4 regions of the Dietzia sp. MNB45 genome follow, and region 4 is predicted to be linked to each of the others. Evidence: predicted binding sites of a transcription regulator. Region 4 holds the regulator's gene; each other region holds the start of a gene.
The links. Region 4 encodes LexA, which represses DNA repair genes until DNA is damaged. Its sites were predicted from a motif close to CGAACANNTGTTCG; they were not measured.
Positions count from the first base shown of each region.

Region 1: AB5G72_RS06325 (HNH endonuclease signature motif containing protein) is a predicted target of LexA. The motif match lies at 2,626-2,639, and genes of this name have one in related genera.
Region 2: AB5G72_RS12290 (DUF222 domain-containing protein) is a predicted target of LexA. The motif match lies at 1,725-1,738, and genes of this name have one in related genera.
Region 3: AB5G72_RS14390 (DUF222 domain-containing protein) is a predicted target of LexA. The motif match lies at 2,046-2,059, and genes of this name have one in related genera.

Region 1 is NZ_CP163397.1:1,292,876-1,297,082, forward strand. Features, by position in the region: gene dnaG (DNA primase) at 1-468, shown strand, start outside; tRNA gene AB5G72_RS06310 (tRNA-Asn) at 550-622, shown strand; partial or broken gene AB5G72_RS06315 (dihydrofolate reductase family protein) at 686-760, opposite strand; partial or broken gene AB5G72_RS06320 (molybdenum cofactor biosynthesis protein MoaE) at 735-1,049, shown strand; gene AB5G72_RS06325 (HNH endonuclease signature motif containing protein) at 1,055-2,602, opposite strand; partial or broken gene AB5G72_RS06330 (dihydrofolate reductase family protein) at 2,711-2,967, opposite strand; gene AB5G72_RS06335 (nuclear transport factor 2 family protein) at 3,039-3,461, opposite strand; gene AB5G72_RS06340 (carboxylesterase/lipase family protein) at 3,521-4,207, shown strand, end outside.
Region 2 is NZ_CP163397.1:2,565,951-2,570,157, reverse strand. Features, by position in the region: gene AB5G72_RS12290 (DUF222 domain-containing protein) at 1-1,519, opposite strand, end outside; gene AB5G72_RS12285 (dihydrofolate reductase family protein) at 1,814-2,404, opposite strand; gene pgi (glucose-6-phosphate isomerase) at 2,509-4,167, opposite strand.
Region 3 is NZ_CP163397.1:2,987,285-2,991,491, reverse strand. Features, by position in the region: gene AB5G72_RS14395 (SidA/IucD/PvdA family monooxygenase) at 1-395, shown strand, start outside; gene AB5G72_RS14390 (DUF222 domain-containing protein) at 407-2,041, opposite strand; gene AB5G72_RS14385 (helix-turn-helix domain-containing protein) at 2,468-3,082, opposite strand; gene AB5G72_RS14380 (amidohydrolase family protein) at 3,408-4,207, shown strand, end outside.
Region 4 is NZ_CP163397.1:1,923,267-1,927,473, reverse strand. Features, by position in the region: gene dapF (diaminopimelate epimerase) at 1-280, shown strand, start outside; gene hflX (GTPase HflX) at 333-1,781, shown strand; gene lexA (transcriptional repressor LexA) at 1,821-2,531, opposite strand; gene AB5G72_RS09235 (hypothetical protein) at 2,721-3,155, shown strand; gene nrdR (transcriptional regulator NrdR) at 3,267-3,722, shown strand; gene hrpA (ATP-dependent RNA helicase HrpA) at 3,733-4,207, opposite strand, start outside.

The sequences.
Region 1 (4,207 bases), 630 kb from region 4:
CCCCAGCGGGAGGCCGTGAAGGCGGCCCTGCAGTACCCGGGCCTGGCGGGTCCGCTCTTCGACTCGCTGCCGGAGGAGTGCTACACCCACCCCGCCTATGCCACGATCGCGCAGGCGCTGTCGAAGGCCGGGGGGTGCGCGGCCGGCAAGAGCGGCGCGAACTGGGTCTCCGAGGTCTCCGAGGGGCTGGGCGACGACGGGCTGCGCCGACTGGTCGGGAGCCTCGCGGTGGAGACGCTGCGCGTGTCCGAGGAGGCGTTGCCCCGCTACATCTCCGGTGTCCTGGCGCGTCTGCAGGAGGTGTGGGTCTCGGGTCAGATCGCGGACCTCAAGTCCAAGGTGCAGCGGATGAGCCCCGCGGAGGATCCCGAGGGCTACTCGGCGTTGTTCGGTGATCTGGTGGCTCTGGAGGAGTACCGGCGCGGCCTGTTGAACCAGGCGGTCGGCGCGACTCCGGACATCGCCTGACCAGCCGATTTGGTTCGTCGGCCTGCGGCGCACTAAGGTGGGTTCTCGGTATCCGGCATCACCGCCGGGCGCCAGCAGTGATCCCCCATAGCTCAATTGGCAGAGCATTCGACTGTTAATCGAAGGGTTATTGGTTCGAGTCCAATTGGGGGAGCTCAGCAACCAGGTCAGTGGCTTCCGAGCCCTGACCTGGTCTGCATTTCAGGGTGGTCAGCCGGGTGGGCCGGTAGATCAGCTCCTGGATCCGGCCGTCGAGGGTGCGGCTCTCGAGCAGTTCGAGGTCATACTCCGCTCACCCCACGGCCCGGGACACTCTCGCCCGGCTCTGCGACGAGGTCGCGGTCGAGCACACCTCGGCGGCCGATTCCGGGCGCACGGTCCGCGTCTCCGCCGTCCACCGCGTGGGCGTGCTGCCGGTGGGCGAGGTCGCGGTGGTGGTGGTCGCTGTGGCTCCGCATCGGGCCGAGGCGTTCGCGGCGTGTTCGGAGCTCATCGAGCGTCTCAAGCACGGGGTGCCCATCTGGAAGCGGCAGCGCTTCACCGACGGCGTCTCCGAATGGGTGGGCGTCGGCGACTGCTGAGTTGGTCAGGCCGGCCGTCTGCGGGGTCGGTACCTGTCCTGACCCGGCGGATTGATGAGTGTGCCGTCGTCGGCGACGATGCGGTCGGCGAAGGCGTTCCACTCGCGTTCCCAGATGGCGTCACGGGCACGGGCCAAGGGGCCCTTGGGTCTGGTGCGGTGTTCGTGTCCGGTGTCGGTGATGATGACGAGTTCACCCAACGGCCCGGACCGGTAGGCATTGGTTCCGAACGTCTTCTCCCGGTGGTGTTTGCGGCACAGGCAGACGAGGTTCCACTCGGTGGTCGGCCCGCCGAGCTCGGGGTCCTTCGTGTTGAACGCGATCACATGGTCCACGTCGCAGGCCTCGGCGGGAACCGAGCACCCGGGGTGGCGGCAGGTGCCGTCGCGCATGCGGATTCGCTCGGCCATCGCGGGGGTGATCACGTACCGCAGGGCGTGTTCCGGGGAGTCGAGCACGCCGGGGGCGGGGTCGATGAGCTCGAACCGCACGCTCGCGTCGTCGCCCTCGAGCAGTTCCGTGCAGAGCCATTCGACGCTGCTGTAGGTGCCGTGGACGAACTCGACACGGTTGGGCAGGCCCCGGGCCGCGGAGGCGATCACGCTGATGCGGATCGGCTGACCGGCCCGCGCGGCGTTGCCCAGCGTGGGCCGGGGGAGGTCCGCCCCGAGCCTGATGTCGCCGAGTGCGATGCCGTCGTGCTCGGACGCAGGGGCCGGGTCGGAGCCGGAGCCTGAGCCGGGGCCGGGGCTGGTCGTGGACGGGTCACCAGCAGGCGGATAGACGGCGAGCGCGGCGAGGGCGTCGGCGCGGAGCTGATCCAGGGAACCGTCCAGTCCGTCCGCCGAGGCGGCCGACGCATCGGTCTCGATGCGACGACGAAGGAGCTCGGCATCGGCGGCGGTGAGCCTGGCCCACATCGTGGCCATGCCGTTCCGGTCGCCGCGGAAACGGACCGAGCGGGTGGCGGCCGCCGCTGCGGCGGCGTCCTGCGCGGCAGCCGGGTCGTGTCGCTCCACGGCGTCATCGATCGCCGAGTCCACCGCGTTGCGGGTCGGCCGGTCGCCACCGTCGAGATCGCCTGTGAAGCGCGCGACCACCTCGTCCTCCACGGCCGACACGATCGCGTCCGGCACCTCCGCCAGGCGACACGCGATATCGACCGCCAATTGCTCGGGCAGTAGCCCGCGGTCGACCGTGGATCGCAGACGGGGCAGCCGCCGGTGGATCTGCGTCCCGGCCGTCACCAACCGCGCGGCGTGCCAGCACGTGAGCTGGCACGCCGCCACGAGGTGATCGCGGGCCCTGGCCTGCGGATCCAGCCGGGCGTACGCGGGTCGGCGCGAACCGGCGCCGGCCTCGTCGGCCTCCTCCGCCTGTGCCTGGGCGGACCGGGCGAACTGGTCGACCAGGACATGCGCCGCCTCCAGCCGTGTGGCCCCGGCACGGTTCTGCGCCAGCGTCGCGGCACGGGCCGCCTCGCTGACGGCCTCCATGTCGACCATGCCGAGGGGCTCGGGTACGGCGAACAGCGAACTCGTCGTCGTCACCATTCCACCCCCTCCGCCACCGACATCGAACCTACATTCGACAATACCCGCACCGTCTCACTAGTACAAGGGTTCGATCATCTTCGATCACTCATCCCAACCGGGTACCGACCCACTGCGCCAGGGAAACACCGTCACCTGCACCGGTCGACCAGACCGGCGGCCATCAGCGCCCGGTTCATCGACAAGCTGCCGTGCGAGCGCAACGACACGTCGGATTGCTGCTTCAAGCGAGCGACCACCTCGACGGCGTCTCCGCTGACGATGGCCGCGTCCGGCCAGTCGAGGGGACCATCCAGCGTCGTTGACACCACCGTGGTCAGCAGCGTGGTCATCTGGGTGACCCAGGGGTCGAACACGCCGGAATCGTCAGTAGCCGCCCCAATCACCGTTGTCGTTGTACGACCCGAAGCCGCCTCCCATGGGAGGCAGTCGGCGATCAGCCCGGTTGGAGTGTCCGGAAATCGCCTCGGTCGAAGCTGATGTGGAACCTCCTCGAGTCGATCCGCCAGCCGTCCGGCGTCCGGGTCCACAGGTCCGAGTACTCGCCGAAGCACTCGTAGGACAGATCGGACTGGCCCCCGGCGCCGAGGTGGAGGACCCGCGCATACGTGAGGCTCCGCGCCCGGTCCTCGTCTCCGTGGAAGGCGAGCTGCACCCGATGGTTGCCCAGCAGATGCTGGGACGGTCCGCAGCCCCCGAGGTGCTCCCTGACCCTCTCGACGATCGCCTGCCGACCGGTCGCGCCGTACCCGGTCGCGGACTCGGTGAACAGCTCGCCCAGCCCGTCCCAGTCACGTGAGTCCAACGCTGAGGCCACGTCGGCCAGACGCTCGATGATCAGGTCCCTATCACTTGTCATCTCCTCTTGGTAGCAGGGATCGCCGGGGGATCTCAGCTGTCGCCGCTAATCTGGCCGCCATGACCGACGTCGAGATCGCGCTGTCCACCGGCCGCGTCAAGGGCACCGATCTGGGGGATGTGGTCCGCTACTACGGCATCCCCTACGCCGAGGACCCCGTCGGCGACCTGCGGTTCGCCGCCCCGATCCGCCGCGAACCGTGGCCGGGCGTCCGTGACGCGACCCGGCCAGCCGCCACCGCGCAGCGGCTGCGCTTCGACCCCGACCCGGCGATCCCCGAGCCGATCGTCGCCGGCACGGACATCCTGCACGTCGACGTGTGGGCTCCCACCGAGGGCGCGGGCCACCCGGTGCTGGTGTGGATCCACGGCGGCGGGTGGGAGTCCGGGTCGTCGCACCAGCCCTGGTTCGTCGGGACCGCCTTCGCGCGCGCCGGGATCGTCGTGGTCTCGGTGGGCTACCGCCTGGGCGTCGAGGGGTTCACCGCGTTCCCCGACGCCCCGGACAACCGCGGGGTGCGGGATTGGATCATGGCCCTGGAGTGGGTCCGCGACGAGATCGCGGCGTTCGGCGGCGACCCCGGGCAGGTCACGGTGTCGGGTCAGTCGGCGGGCGGCGGGGCGGTGCTCTGCCTGCTCGCCTCGCCGTTGGCGGCCGGCCTGTTCCACCGGGGGATCGCCTCGTCGCCGGCGGTCCTGCGGTCCCCGGCCGCTCAGGCCCCCAAGGGTACGACTGCGGCGGGACTG
Region 2 (4,207 bases), 640 kb from region 4:
CGGCGGCCGTGCCGGTCCCAGGAGCGGGCGGGGCGGGGTCAAAGGTGCGGGCGCGTTCGGCCTTGCGGCGTTCGGCGTTGCGGCGTTCGGTGCGGTGGCGCGCGGCGCGGCGCGACCAGAACGTCGGCTCCGCGTCGGCCTGCTCCTCACCGGTGGGCCCGGGGCTGCGGCGTGGCTGCCGGGTCCACGCCTCGGTCTCGGCGCGCGCCTGTTCACGCCGGTACTCGGCCAGCGGGCCGGAGGGTCGGGTGAGCATGGTCGAACCGTCCGAGGTGCGCACCAGCAGGGTGCCGTCGGGCTGCAGTTCGTAGATCCAGTCGGAGAAGGTCTTGAACCGGTGATGACGCCGGCACATCGCCGCGAGGTTGGCCTCGATGGTGTGCCCGCCCCGCTGGGGGTCGGCGTGATCGAACGGCACCACATGATCCAGATCACAGGCCTCGGCCGGGATCGCGCAGCCGGGGTGGCGGCAGGTGCCGTCCCGTAGCCGGATCCGGCGGGCCAACTGGGCACCGGGCCGGTATTTCAGGGCGGCGCGGGCGTCATCGGCGGCGCCGATGCGCGGGTCGATGGGTTCGAAGGTGGCTCCGTCGCTGGTGGCGAGCATGTCCAGCAGGGCCTGCAGGGCGGCCTGGCCGGTGCGGGTGAACTCCACTCGGGCGCCGCCGGCGTCGCGGGCGTGGTTGCCGGTGGCGATGACGGTGACCTTCGGCCGCAACGCCACCCCGGCACCCGGCGCGCCCGGCCGGCCGGGGCGGGCAGGGGTGCCGGCCGGGGCGGCGTCGCCGCACACCAGGGACATCAGGGCGTCGGCGCGACGCTCGGCGATCGAGTAGTCCTCGACCTCGCCAGAGCCGCCGGTGCCGGTGTCGGGGTTGGCGGTGTCGGCTTGGGTGTTGGCGGCGGCTTGGGCGTCGGCGTACTTGTGGTCTTTCACGCGTTGGTCGAGGGCCTCGGCTAGGACGGCGGCTTCCTCGGTGGCCAGGATCGCCGAGACGCTGGACATGCCGTCGACGCCCTTGTGCAGTCGCACCCCGCGGGTGCGGGCCGCTTCCTGACGGCGCAGGCGGATGCCGTTGGCGTCGTAGCGGGAGATGATCGCATCGACGTTGCCGCGGATGGCTTTCTCACCCATGCGCACCCCGCCCTCGATCGCGGCGAGGTACTCCTCGACGACCTGCCGCTGCACCGCCTCGAGCACATCGACGTGGACGGTGGCCATCTGCGAGGCCAGTATCTTCGCGGCCTGCAGATCCAGCCGCCCCTGCGCCATCGCGGACAGGATCGCCGGATACCGCAGGTGCAGATCGAGGGCGAAGGTGATCATCCGTTCGGCCCGGCCCGTCGAGATCGCCATCGCCGACACCACGTACCCCGCCGCGACATCGATCGGATCGAGCACGGCATGACCGGGCCGACACTCACCGCCGCCCGCCCCGGACTCCTCCCGGCGTTGGCATTCGACAAACAGCTCGTAGCAGGCCACGAACCGGCGCGCCGCCGCACGATTCTCGCCCATCCACCCCTCCCGCGCCGCCGCCCGCAACCCCGACAGTGAAGAGGGCGAGGCGGAAGACGAGGAGGCGCCGGCCGCACTGCCGCCCGGCGACGACGAACCACCGGACGGGAACGAGCCGCCGGACGAACGGTCTGCGTTACCGCCCATGTGCCCCACCCCCTGACCGTGCGCCGCCTACCCGGTGTCGAATCTGTGTTCTATGATACGCACACACATTCGACTAGGCAAGGGTTTTCCCCCGACGCACCGGGGGAGCACCGGAGGAGCACAGGAGACGCGCCGGGGGTCGAGCAGCTAGGCCGAATCGCGCGGTTCCGGGCTGACGACGTCGAAGAGCATGGCGGTGAACTGCCCGTCGGTGTCGAGTTGACGACGGTGGAGGCGGAGCCGACGGGGGAGCAGGGGGCGGCCGGAGCCGAGGACCACCGCGCACTGGTGGATCCACACCCGGTCGAGCAGACCGAGGTCGGCGAACTGCCCGGCGAGGTCGCCGCCGCCGACCACCCAGACGTCCCGCCGCTCCGCGGCCTCGACGAGGCGGGGGTGCAGGTCGGCGATACCGCCGGCGAAGTATTCCACGCCGTCGACGGGGTCGAGGTCCCGGTGGGTGACGACCCAGGTGGGCTGGGAGTACGGCCAGACGAACGGCTGGCCGTCCTTGGTGAGATCCCGGCGGACCCACTCGAAGGTGTTCGCACCGCAGACGATCGAGCCGACGCCGGCGAAGAACCGGTCGAAGTGGAGCTCGGGCACCGACTCGTCATCGGCCCCGGCAGTCGACCCCGGCGCGGCGCCTCCGGGAGTGGCGAACAGCCAGGAGAGGCTTTCGTCGTCGTCGGCGATGTACCCGTCGAGGCTCGTCGCGGTGCAGTAGATCGTGGCCATGCTCAAGAATCGCACGGTGGCGCGCCCCGCGCGAGGGGGACGGCGCACCCCGCTGAGCGGGCCGGGCGCACGAGCCGGCGCGGGAGACGGCGCCGGTGCGGGCGTCAGCGCCGGCCGCGTGCCTCGCGGTAGATCTCGACCAGGGAGTCCGTGGAGGAATCGAAGGTGGGGCCCGGGTGGGTGTCGGCGGTGAGGGCGCCCAGCAACTCGCCGGCCTGGGCCTTGCCCAGCTCGACGCCCCACTGGTCGAACGCGTTGATGCCGAGGATCGCGGCCTGGGTGAACACGATGTGCTCGTACAGGGCGATGAGCTGGCCGAGGACGCCCGGCGAGAGGGACGGCGCGAGGATCGTGGTGGACGGCCGGTTCCCGGGCATGACCTTGTGCGGTGCGAGGGTCGGGTCGACGCCGTCGGCGAGGACCTCCTCTTCGGTCTTGCCGAACGCCAGGACCCGCGACTGCGCGAACAGGTTGGCCATGAGCAGGTCGTGCATGGACACCGCGTCCGACCCGTCGGTGGGGTGGGCGTCCAGGTCCGTGCCCGGGCGGGCGATCCCGATGAAATCGACGGGAACCAGCTGGGTGCCCTGGTGGAGGAGCTGGAAGAACGCGTGCTGGCCGTTGGTGCCGGGCTCGCCCCAGTAGACCTCGCCGGTGGGGTAGGTGACATCGGAGCCGTCAAGCCGGACCGACTTGCCGAGCGACTCCATGGTCAGCTGCTGCAGGTAGGCCGGGAACCGTCGGAGGTCCTGGGCGTAGGGGATCACGGCCTTGGACTGCGACCCGAGGAAGCACGTGTACCAGATCCCCAGCAGCGCCATGAGGACCGGTGCGTTGTGCTCGGGCGCCTCGGTGGCGAAGTGCTCGTCCATCGTGTGGAAGCCCTCGAGCAGTTCGATGAACGCCGGTGGCCCCACCGTGATCATCACCGACAGCCCGATGGCGGAGGAGACGGAATATCGTCCACCGACCCAGTCCCAGAACTCGAACATGTTGGCCGCCGCGATACCGAAGTCGGCGACCTTCTCGGCGGCGGTGGAGACGGCGACGAAGTGCGAGGCGATCGCGTCCTCGGAGCCGAGGGCCTCCACGAAGTGGCGGCGCGCCGCGTGCGCGTTGGCCATGGTCTCCTGGGTGGTGAACGTCTTGGACGCCACCACCACCAGGGTCGTTGCCGGGTTGATCTCCGCGAGGGTGGCCGAGAGGTCGGCGGGGTCGACGTTGGAGACGTACCTGGCGCTGATGCCGGCCGTCCGGAACTGCCGCAGGGCGCTGTCGACCATCACCGGGCCAAGGTCGGAGCCCCCGATGCCGATGTTGAGCACCGTGTCGATCCGCTCGCCCGTGTGTCCGGTCCACTCGCCGGAGCGGACGCGGTCGGAGAAGTCGGCCATGCGTGTGAGTACCGCGTGGACGTCGGCCACCACGTTCCGGTCGTCGACGACGAGTTCGGCATCGGGCGGAAGACGGAGCGCAGTGTGGAGAACCGCGCGATCCTCGGTCGTGTTGATGCGGTCGCCCCGGAACATCGCGGCCCGCTGCGCCGGCAGCCGGGCGGCGTGGGCGAGTTCGAGCAGGGCGGACAGGATCTCGTCGGTGACCAGATGTTTGGACAGGTCCACGTGCAGATCGCCCGCGGTGACCGACATCCGGCGGCCGCGCTCCGGGTCGACGTCGAACAAGTCCCGCAGCGACACCTCGCCGATCGACGGAACCAGGTTCTCCACCGCTGCCCACTGCTTCGTCGTGCTGATGTCGGTCATGGCTTCGAGGCTAACCGGGAATAAGCGCGGGCCGCGGGCC
Region 3 (4,207 bases), 1.1 Mb from region 4:
ACCTGCGACTGCGCCCGGAGCTCGCGGAGTTCGTCGACGACATCGCCCTGTGGGCCGACGTGCACGACTTCGCCGCCGGCCACCCGGCAGGACGCAACCCCTACCTCGGACCGGGTTTCGAGTTCACCGAACGCCGACCGGGCTCCGCGCCCTGGGTGACCAGGCTGCACCACTTCTCGACCGGCGCGCGTACGTCCATGGGCGTCACCGGAAACCAGCTGTCCGGCATCTACGGAGGTGTCGGTCGCATCGCGGGGGCGGTCACCACCGCGATCACTCGCGAGAACTGGGACCGCCTCGCGGACGACTTCGCGGGCTTCGAGTTCCGCGAGGTCCGGTCGATCGGCCCGCACCGCCCCGACGACGGCTGGTACCCGACGAGACCCCGCTACTGACGGCCCCGCCATCAGAACGGCGGCTCATCATCGAACGCCGAGGACCGCGGCTGGTCCTGCTGGGGCCGGTCATCCTGCGGGGGAGCCGAGCGCGGCGGGCGCCCTGACCGGGGTTCCTGTTGACGATGGTGCGCCTGGGCCCGCAGCCTGCTGCGCTCCGCCGCGCGGCGGTGACGCAGGTGGGGGCGCCTCCTCGACGCCGGTGAGCCGCTGCCGGTCCTGCCGGCTTCGGCCGCGTCCTGCTGCCGTCGGTTGGACTCCGGATGCCGCGGCGGGGCGAGCGCGGCCAGCGGTCCACCGGGGGCCGTCGTGATGCGCGTTCCCGGATCGGCCTCCGGGTGATTGGGGCCGTGGAGCCAGACGTAGGTTCCGTCGATGTCCCGGTAGTAGGCCCAGATTCCCTCGGTCTTGAGTCGGTGGTGGAAGCGGCAGAGGGAGCCGAGATCATCGGACGTGGTGTGCCCGCCGCACTCCGGGTTGTCATGGTCGAACGGGATGATGTGGTCGAGGTCGGTCTTCTCGGCTGGCGTCTGGCACCCGGGGAAGACACAGGTGCCGTCGCGGCCCTTGCAGAAGCGTGCCAACGCCTCGGAGGGCGTGTACCGCCGGGCCGCGTAGCAGTCGGGGTCCGCGAGATCTGCCAGTGAGTCGATCCGGCGACGAGCGCTGCGCTCCAGCTGGTCGGCGGTGTGACCGGTGATCGGCCCGTAGCCGGCCAGCGTGAGGCCACGGTTGTCCGGACTGCCGTCGTCGTAGGCGTAGATGGTCACCCGCCGAGCGGCCGCCTGTCCGTCCGGGTCACCGGGGTGTTCGCCGTCGACGTCGGGCAGGCAGGCCCACCCGCGACTCAGCGCCAGTAGGCCCGCGGCACGCAACTCACCGAGAGAACGCGGGTCGTCCTCGGAGGCGGTGCTCGCGAGGGCCTCGATACGGTCGGCGATCTCCACGGCGGTCTCCGCGGTGAGGTGCGCTGTGATCAGGGCCCTGTCGTCGGCCAGCGGCACCCTCTCGACGTCCTGGTCCCGCCGCGCCTCCCTCGCCCTGGCGTCGGCCCCGACCGGGTCGCACGCCGAGACGGTCTTGGTGAGCATCTTTCGTAGCGGGCCGAGTCTCGGCGGGTGTGTGCGGCGCCTGGTGGGAGCCAGTGCCTCACTGATCCGCCTGTCGAGTTGGGGCATGAGCTCATCGGAGACCATCGCGGTCTCCTCGGCGATCGTGTGGGCGGCGAGGATGCCGATCCATCCGGTCGCGAGCAGGGCCGCGGTACGGGGGAGCCGCTCGGTCAACTCGACCGCGGTGGTGACCAGACGCGAGGCGCCGTGCCGGGACAACGCCATCGAGGCGCTGACGATCGAGGCGGCGGTCTCCCACGGGTCCCGGTGGCGGTCGCGCTGCCCCGCGACCCGGACGCAATCGTAGGCGAAGGCGACGGTGCGTCCCTCGGCCGCGTTGATCAGGCGTTGGGCGAGATATCCGCGCTGTTGATGTGGATCCCACCGGGCGTAGGCCTCCGGGACGATCACGTCGACGGCGGGACCGGTCGCTGTAGTGAACCCCTTAGGCGGCACGAACGGGTCGGGGGCATCGGGGACGATCGCCGCATGGGAGGCGGAATCATGGGCGTCGGACTTGGAGGTGCTCGTCATGGTTCGACCATATGTTCTAGGTCTGACATCGTGGGCAGGGAGACTGGATCGAACACGCGAGCGAGTGCCATCTCATTACGGGGAGATGCCCGGCCTCGTCGTCGTCGCTGATCACCGCGGCGCCCGCTGACCTGGGGTGCCCTGCGCACCCTCCGCAGGGCACTGCAGGTAGAGGGCATGCGTGGTGCGGGCGGTCTCGGGGGAGTGGTGGGTCCGGGTCCGGGTCTTGGTTCGGTGAAGGGTGTGGCGCTGTGGGCGGTGCACGGTCTTGGGCGTTCTGACCTGGGGTGCCCTGCTCGGCCCCCGCAGGGCGCCCCGGGTCGGCGCGCGAGGGAGGGGGCCGGGGCGGGGATGTCCCAGGGTAGCTGAGGTGGGTGGTCGTGGTGGTCGTGCTGGTCAGGCGCAGGTCGGGCGGCCCGGTCGCGGTCAACCCGGTCGGGCGACGATGAGGCACGCCTCGCCGCCGTCGGGGACGTACCACCGGTGGGGGAGGGTGCCGTTGTACCTCGCGACGTCGCCCGCCTCGAGTCGGGTGAGCGAATCGCCGACCTCGAGCAGGACGGTGCCCCGGGTGATGTAGAGCCATTCCTGGCCGGGGTGTTCGAAGAACCGGCCCGGGACGTGATTGGTCTCCACGAACTCGAGGAACTGCGTGCCCCCCGGGCCTCCGGGCAGGAGTCGGGTGTGACCGCCGACCGTGCGCTCCGCCCGGGTCAGGGTGGCGCCCTCGGTGGAGCGCTGGACGTCGACCCGGTCGGAATGGGCCCGGTCCCGGCCGGAGTCTCCGGGTCCGCCGGTGTCGGAGGCCCCGCCGGCGGTGACCGCGTCGAGGAGGTGGGCCTGGGTGGTGCCGAGGGCGTGGGCGAGACCCTCGAGCGTGGACATGCTGGGCGCCGCCTTGCCACGCTCGATCTGACTGAGGAAGGGCTGCGAGATCCCGGCCTGGTCGGCCACCTCGACGAGCGTCAGTCCGAGTTGGCGGCGGTGGTGCCGGATGCGCGCGCCGAGACGGTCCAGCGAGTCGCCTCGTGCGGTGGTCATGGGGCCTCCCTTGCGGTCGGGGCGGGTCGGGGTCTGGCGGGGCGGGATCTGGTGGGACGCGGTCTGCCGGGGTCGGTATTCGTGCAGGTAGTCGCGTTGGCGCGGAATCGGCGGACACCGGAACCGCGCCGGAACAGCGGGGTAATGCCGCCGAAACACGGGGCCACCACACTGATCAGTATTGATCCGATCAATACCCGGCAACTATCCCGCTCCGGGGTCGGAAGCACAAGTGCCGCGCCGGGCGCGACCAGACCGGTGGGCCGGGCCTGCCAGCGCCGGGTCAGAGAGCAAGCGCCGGGCGTGAGGGAAGAGGAGGGGAACGATGGAACCACGACGAGCGGCACAGCGCGATGCACAGCGCGGAGCCGGGGCCGAGCGAGTCGCGCCGCGGCACGTGGACCGGATCGCGGGGGCCCGGCTGCAGGGCGGCCGGGTGGTCGACGTGGACATCGTCGACGGGGTGGTCGTGGCCGTGACGGATGCGGGGACCACCCCGACGCGCGGTGGTCCTACCGGGGGCGAATCGGTGATCGACGCCCGCGGCTACATGGTGCTCACCGCGCCCGCGGAGCCGCACGCCCACCTCGACAAGGCCCTGAGCTGGGGCGCCACGCGGCCGCCGGGCTGCGACCTGGGGGCGGCGATCGACGCGTGGCGGGCCTACGCCGCGACGGTCGACGAGGACGAGATCCACGCCCGCGCCCTCGCCGCAGCGCGCAAGCTCGTGGCCAACGGGACGACCGCGGTGCGCAGCCACGTGGACCTGCACGACGACCACGACCCGCTGCGCGGCGTCCGCGCTCTCGTCCGCGTCCGCGACGAGCTCGCCGGCGTGATGGACCTGCAGATCTCGGTGATGGTCAACGAGGTCGACCCGTCGGACCGGGCCCGCGCCGCGATCGCGGCCGGTGCCGACCTCATCGGCGGGGCCCCACACATCTCGACCGACCCGGTCGCCGAGACAAACCGACTGGTGGACCTCGCCGAGGAGCTGGGCACCGGCATAGACCTGCACGTGGACGAGTTCCTCGACGGCGACCACGCCATGCTCGAGGTGTTCACCGACCGCGTCGCGACCTGGCCGGCGGGGCAGATCCGCACTGCCGGGCACTGCTGCCGCAT
Region 4 (4,207 bases):
CTTCTTCCCCGACGGCGTCAACATCGAGATCGCCACCCCGATGGTGGACGGTCGGGTCTCCATGCGGGTCCACGAGCGGGGATCAGGGGAGACCATGTCCTGCGGAACCGGAATCGTCGCGACCGCGGTCGCCGCGCTGGCCGACTCGGGGGAGGCGACGGGCGACGTCGTCGTGGTGGTCCCCGGCGGCGAGGTGGAGGTCTCACTCACCGAGGCCGGGTCCTCGCTCACCGGGCCGTCCACACTCGTCGCCCGCGGTCATTACCACCGTGGTCGGTAGCACACCGTCTCGCACGGGACACCGGGGGCCCGGTGTGAGAAGATGAACCCGAATGACTACTGATCACACGGCCGCTGACCGGCCGACACGCGACCTCGATCCGTCCATCGGTGATTTCCAGCTCGAGGAGAGATCCTCGATGCGCCGGGTGGCGGGGCTCTCCACCGAACTCCAGGACGTCAACGACGCCGAGTACCGCCAGCTCCGACTCGAACGGGTCGTGCTCGTCGGTGTCTGGACCGAAGGGTCCGCCGCGCAGGCGGACGCCGCGATGGCCGAGCTCGCCCAGCTCGCCGAGACCGCGGGATCGGAGGTGTGCGACGCGCTCATCCAGCGGCGTGACAAGCCCGATGCCGCCACCTACATCGGGTCGGGCAAGGTCAGCGTCCTCAAGGACGTGATCGCCGCGACCGGCGCGGACACCGTCATCTGCGACGGCGAACTCACCCCTGGACAGTTGCTCGCGCTGGAGAAGGCGGTCAACGTGAAGGTCATCGACCGTACCGCGCTGATCCTCGACATCTTCGCACAGCACGCCACCAGCCGTGAGGGCAAGGCCCAGGTGACCCTCGCCCAGATGGAGTACATGCTCCCCCGTCTGCGTGGGTGGGGCGAGTCGCTGTCCCGCCAGGCGGGCGGTCGTGCCGGGAGCAACGGCGGCGTCGGTCTTCGTGGCCCCGGTGAGACCAAGATCGAAACCGACCGGCGTCGGATCCGCGAGCGGATGGCCCGTCTGCGCCGGGACATCAAGGGGATGAAGCAGGCCCGGGACACCAAACGGCACCGACGGCGTACCACTCCGGTGCCGTCCATCGCCATCGCCGGCTACACGAACGCCGGGAAGTCGAGCCTGCTCAACAGGATCACCGGAGCCGGCGTCCTGGTTCAGAACGCCCTGTTCGCCACACTCGACCCGACGACGCGCAAGGCCGAGTTGCCTGACGGCAGAGCAGTCGTCTTCACGGACACCGTGGGATTCGTCCGACACCTGCCGACCCAGTTGGTCGAGGCGTTCAGGTCCACACTGGAAGAGGTCGTCGACTCCGAGTTGCTCCTCCACGTCGTGGATGGTTCGGACGCCTTCCCGCTCCGCCAGATCGAGGCGGTGCGCAAGGTGATCAACGAGGTGGTCGAGGAGCAGAACGCGGAGCGGCCTCGGGAACTCCTGGTGATCAACAAGATCGACGCCGCGGATCCCGTGGTCCTCACCGAGTTGCACCACGCGCTGCCCGACGCCGTGTTCGTCTCGGCGGTCACCGGGCAGGGTGTCGACGAACTCCTCGAGCGAATCACGCAGATCGTCGCCTCCGGGGACACCGAGGTGACCCTGTCCGTCCCGTACTCCCGCGGGGACGTGGTGTCGCGGGTCCACGCCGAGGGCGCGGTGGTCGAGGAGGAACACACCCAGGACGGAACCCGGCTGGTGGTCCGCCTGCCCGCGTCCGTGGCCGGCGAACTGGACGAGTTCGCCGCCCGCGGTCCACATGACGGCGCCGCCTGACCCCTTCGGGGACGGGCGGCGCGTCGTTCGAACCGGGACTTAGAGTTTCCGGAACACTGTCACGACCTTGCCGAGGATCGTCGCGTGCTCGCCCGGAATCGGGCTGAACGACGGATTGTGGGGCAGCAACCAGACTCCGCTCGAGTCGTTCCGGAAAGTCTTGACCGTCGCCTCCCCGTCGATCATGGCGGCGACGATCTCCCCGTTGTCCGCGACGTTCTGCCGCCTGACCACCACGTAGTCGCCATCGCAGATGGCGGCGTCGATCATCGACTCGCCCACGACCTTGAGCATGAACAGATCACCTGATCCGACGAGGTCCGACGGCAGGGGGAAGATCTCCTCGACGGCTTGCTCCGCGAGGATGGGCCCGCCCGCCGCGATCCGGCCGAGCACGGGGACGTAAACGGGTTCGACCGCGCCGCCCGGACGCTGGGGCTCCGGAGCAGGTGACCGACGGCCCCGTGACTTCTGCCCCGGGACACCGTGGACGTCGACCGCCCGCGGCTTGTGCGGATCCCGCGTCAGGAAGCCCTTCTTCTCCAGCGTGCGGAGTTGATGCGCCACCGACGACGTGGACTGCAAGCCGACCGCGTCCCCGATCTCGCGGATGCTCGGCGGATAACCACGCTCCTTGACGGTGTCGTGAATGTGGAGCAGAACGCTCTTCTGTCGGTCCGTCAGTGACTCGAAATCGGGCTTCGGCATCTCGTGTGGTCCCTTCGGCGAATGGATGTTCGACGTTGTGATCTGTCTACACCCTAGTGCCAAGGACTGCGGCGCGCCACACAGGTGTTCGAAGAAATTCCTCGGTGGATCGTGACTGTGTCGGAGTCGCGTGATACAACTCTAGGGGAGTTCGGATTCGAACAGATGTACTGAGAAACACATACAGGTGTGCGAATCCACATCGCACACCGTATCGAGTAGGGAGCCACCATGACCGTTGTCGCGCTTGAGTCCCACACACGTCCGGCCGCGCGGTGGACCGAGGTCTGCCCCGACGACCATCGTGGACGGGTCGCGCACCTCGACCGGCCCGGTGACGCGTCAGTGCGGTCCACCCGTGCGCCGCGACGCACCCTGGCCCGACCGGAGGGCAGTCGGCCCGCCGTCACGTCCTCGCGTGCGGAGAATCTCGTCCGGCCGCGGGTGGCCGCCCGTCCGGCCGCCGTCACGTCGGTCGCCCCGGGTCGCCGTGTGCTCGTGCGCCCGGTCTCCACGGACCGCGTGCGGGCGTGCCACGTCGAGGCACCGCTGTCCACCGGGGTCGTCGACGACGTGCCGGCCTGGGCACTACTGGCGTGCGGGATCGCATTCGGCGTGATCATGCTTCTCGCAGTGGCCTTCCTCGGTGGACCCGCCTACGCGTGACCGGGCAGCGGGCCTCCTAGAATGGACCGTGGGCGGTGGTCTACCGCCCCCGCGTTCCGTCAGGCACGATCCGGGACGCGTGAACTCCGGTCGACGAAGGGCCCCACGGGAATGTACTGCCCGACATGCCACCACGAGGACTCCCGGGTAATCGACTCACGATCCGTCGACGAGGGTCAGGCGATCCGGCGTCGACGGGAGTGCCCCCGGTGCGGACACCGGTTCACGACGCTCGAGACACCTCTGCTGACGGTTCTCAAGCGTAACGGGGTGACCGAGGCGTTCAGTCGGGACAAGGTCGTCCGAGGTGTCCGCCGCGCGTGCCAGGGACGATCGGTTGACGAGGACGCTCTGCGTCGCCTCGCCCAACAGGTCGAGGACGCTGTGCGATCCGGCGGTGCGTCCGAGGTTCCCGCCCACGAGATCGGGCTCGCCATCCTGGGCCCTCTGCAGGATCTGGACGAGGTCGCTTACCTGCGGTTCGCGTCCGTGTACAAGCAGTTCAGCTCGGCCGACGACTTCGAACGCGAGATCATCGCCCTCCGGGAGCGCCGCACGAGCCGCTGACCACTCGGCGTCATCGGGACGACCGCGGGGCGAGCGCAGACGCCACCGCCTTGTCGATCCGCTCTGCCGATACCGGCCGTGCGGTACCCAGTGACTGCGCGAACAACCCCACCCGGTACTCGGCGAGCATCCACCGCAGGTCCCGGCACACCCGTGCGCCACCCGGCCGCCGTCGCAGCGCGGCGCACGCCTCCTCGACGATCGACTCGGAGCGGTTCAGCTTCGCCGTGAGTTTGCCGTGCCGCGCGGGTGACTTCTCCGCGAGGTCCAACCGGAGGCCGACCGCCCGCACATGTCGCTCCAGATGTGGAAGCACATCCGAGGGATGGCGGGCGAGGAATCCGCGCCCGACGAGGAAGTCCAGTGAAGGACGGACCTCGTCGGCGACATCTGCCGGCGCCTCCGCCAGACGGCCCGACACGGACTGGGCGGCCATCAGCGCGGGAACCGCCGACGAGATCGCGGACGCCACCGCACCGGGGACC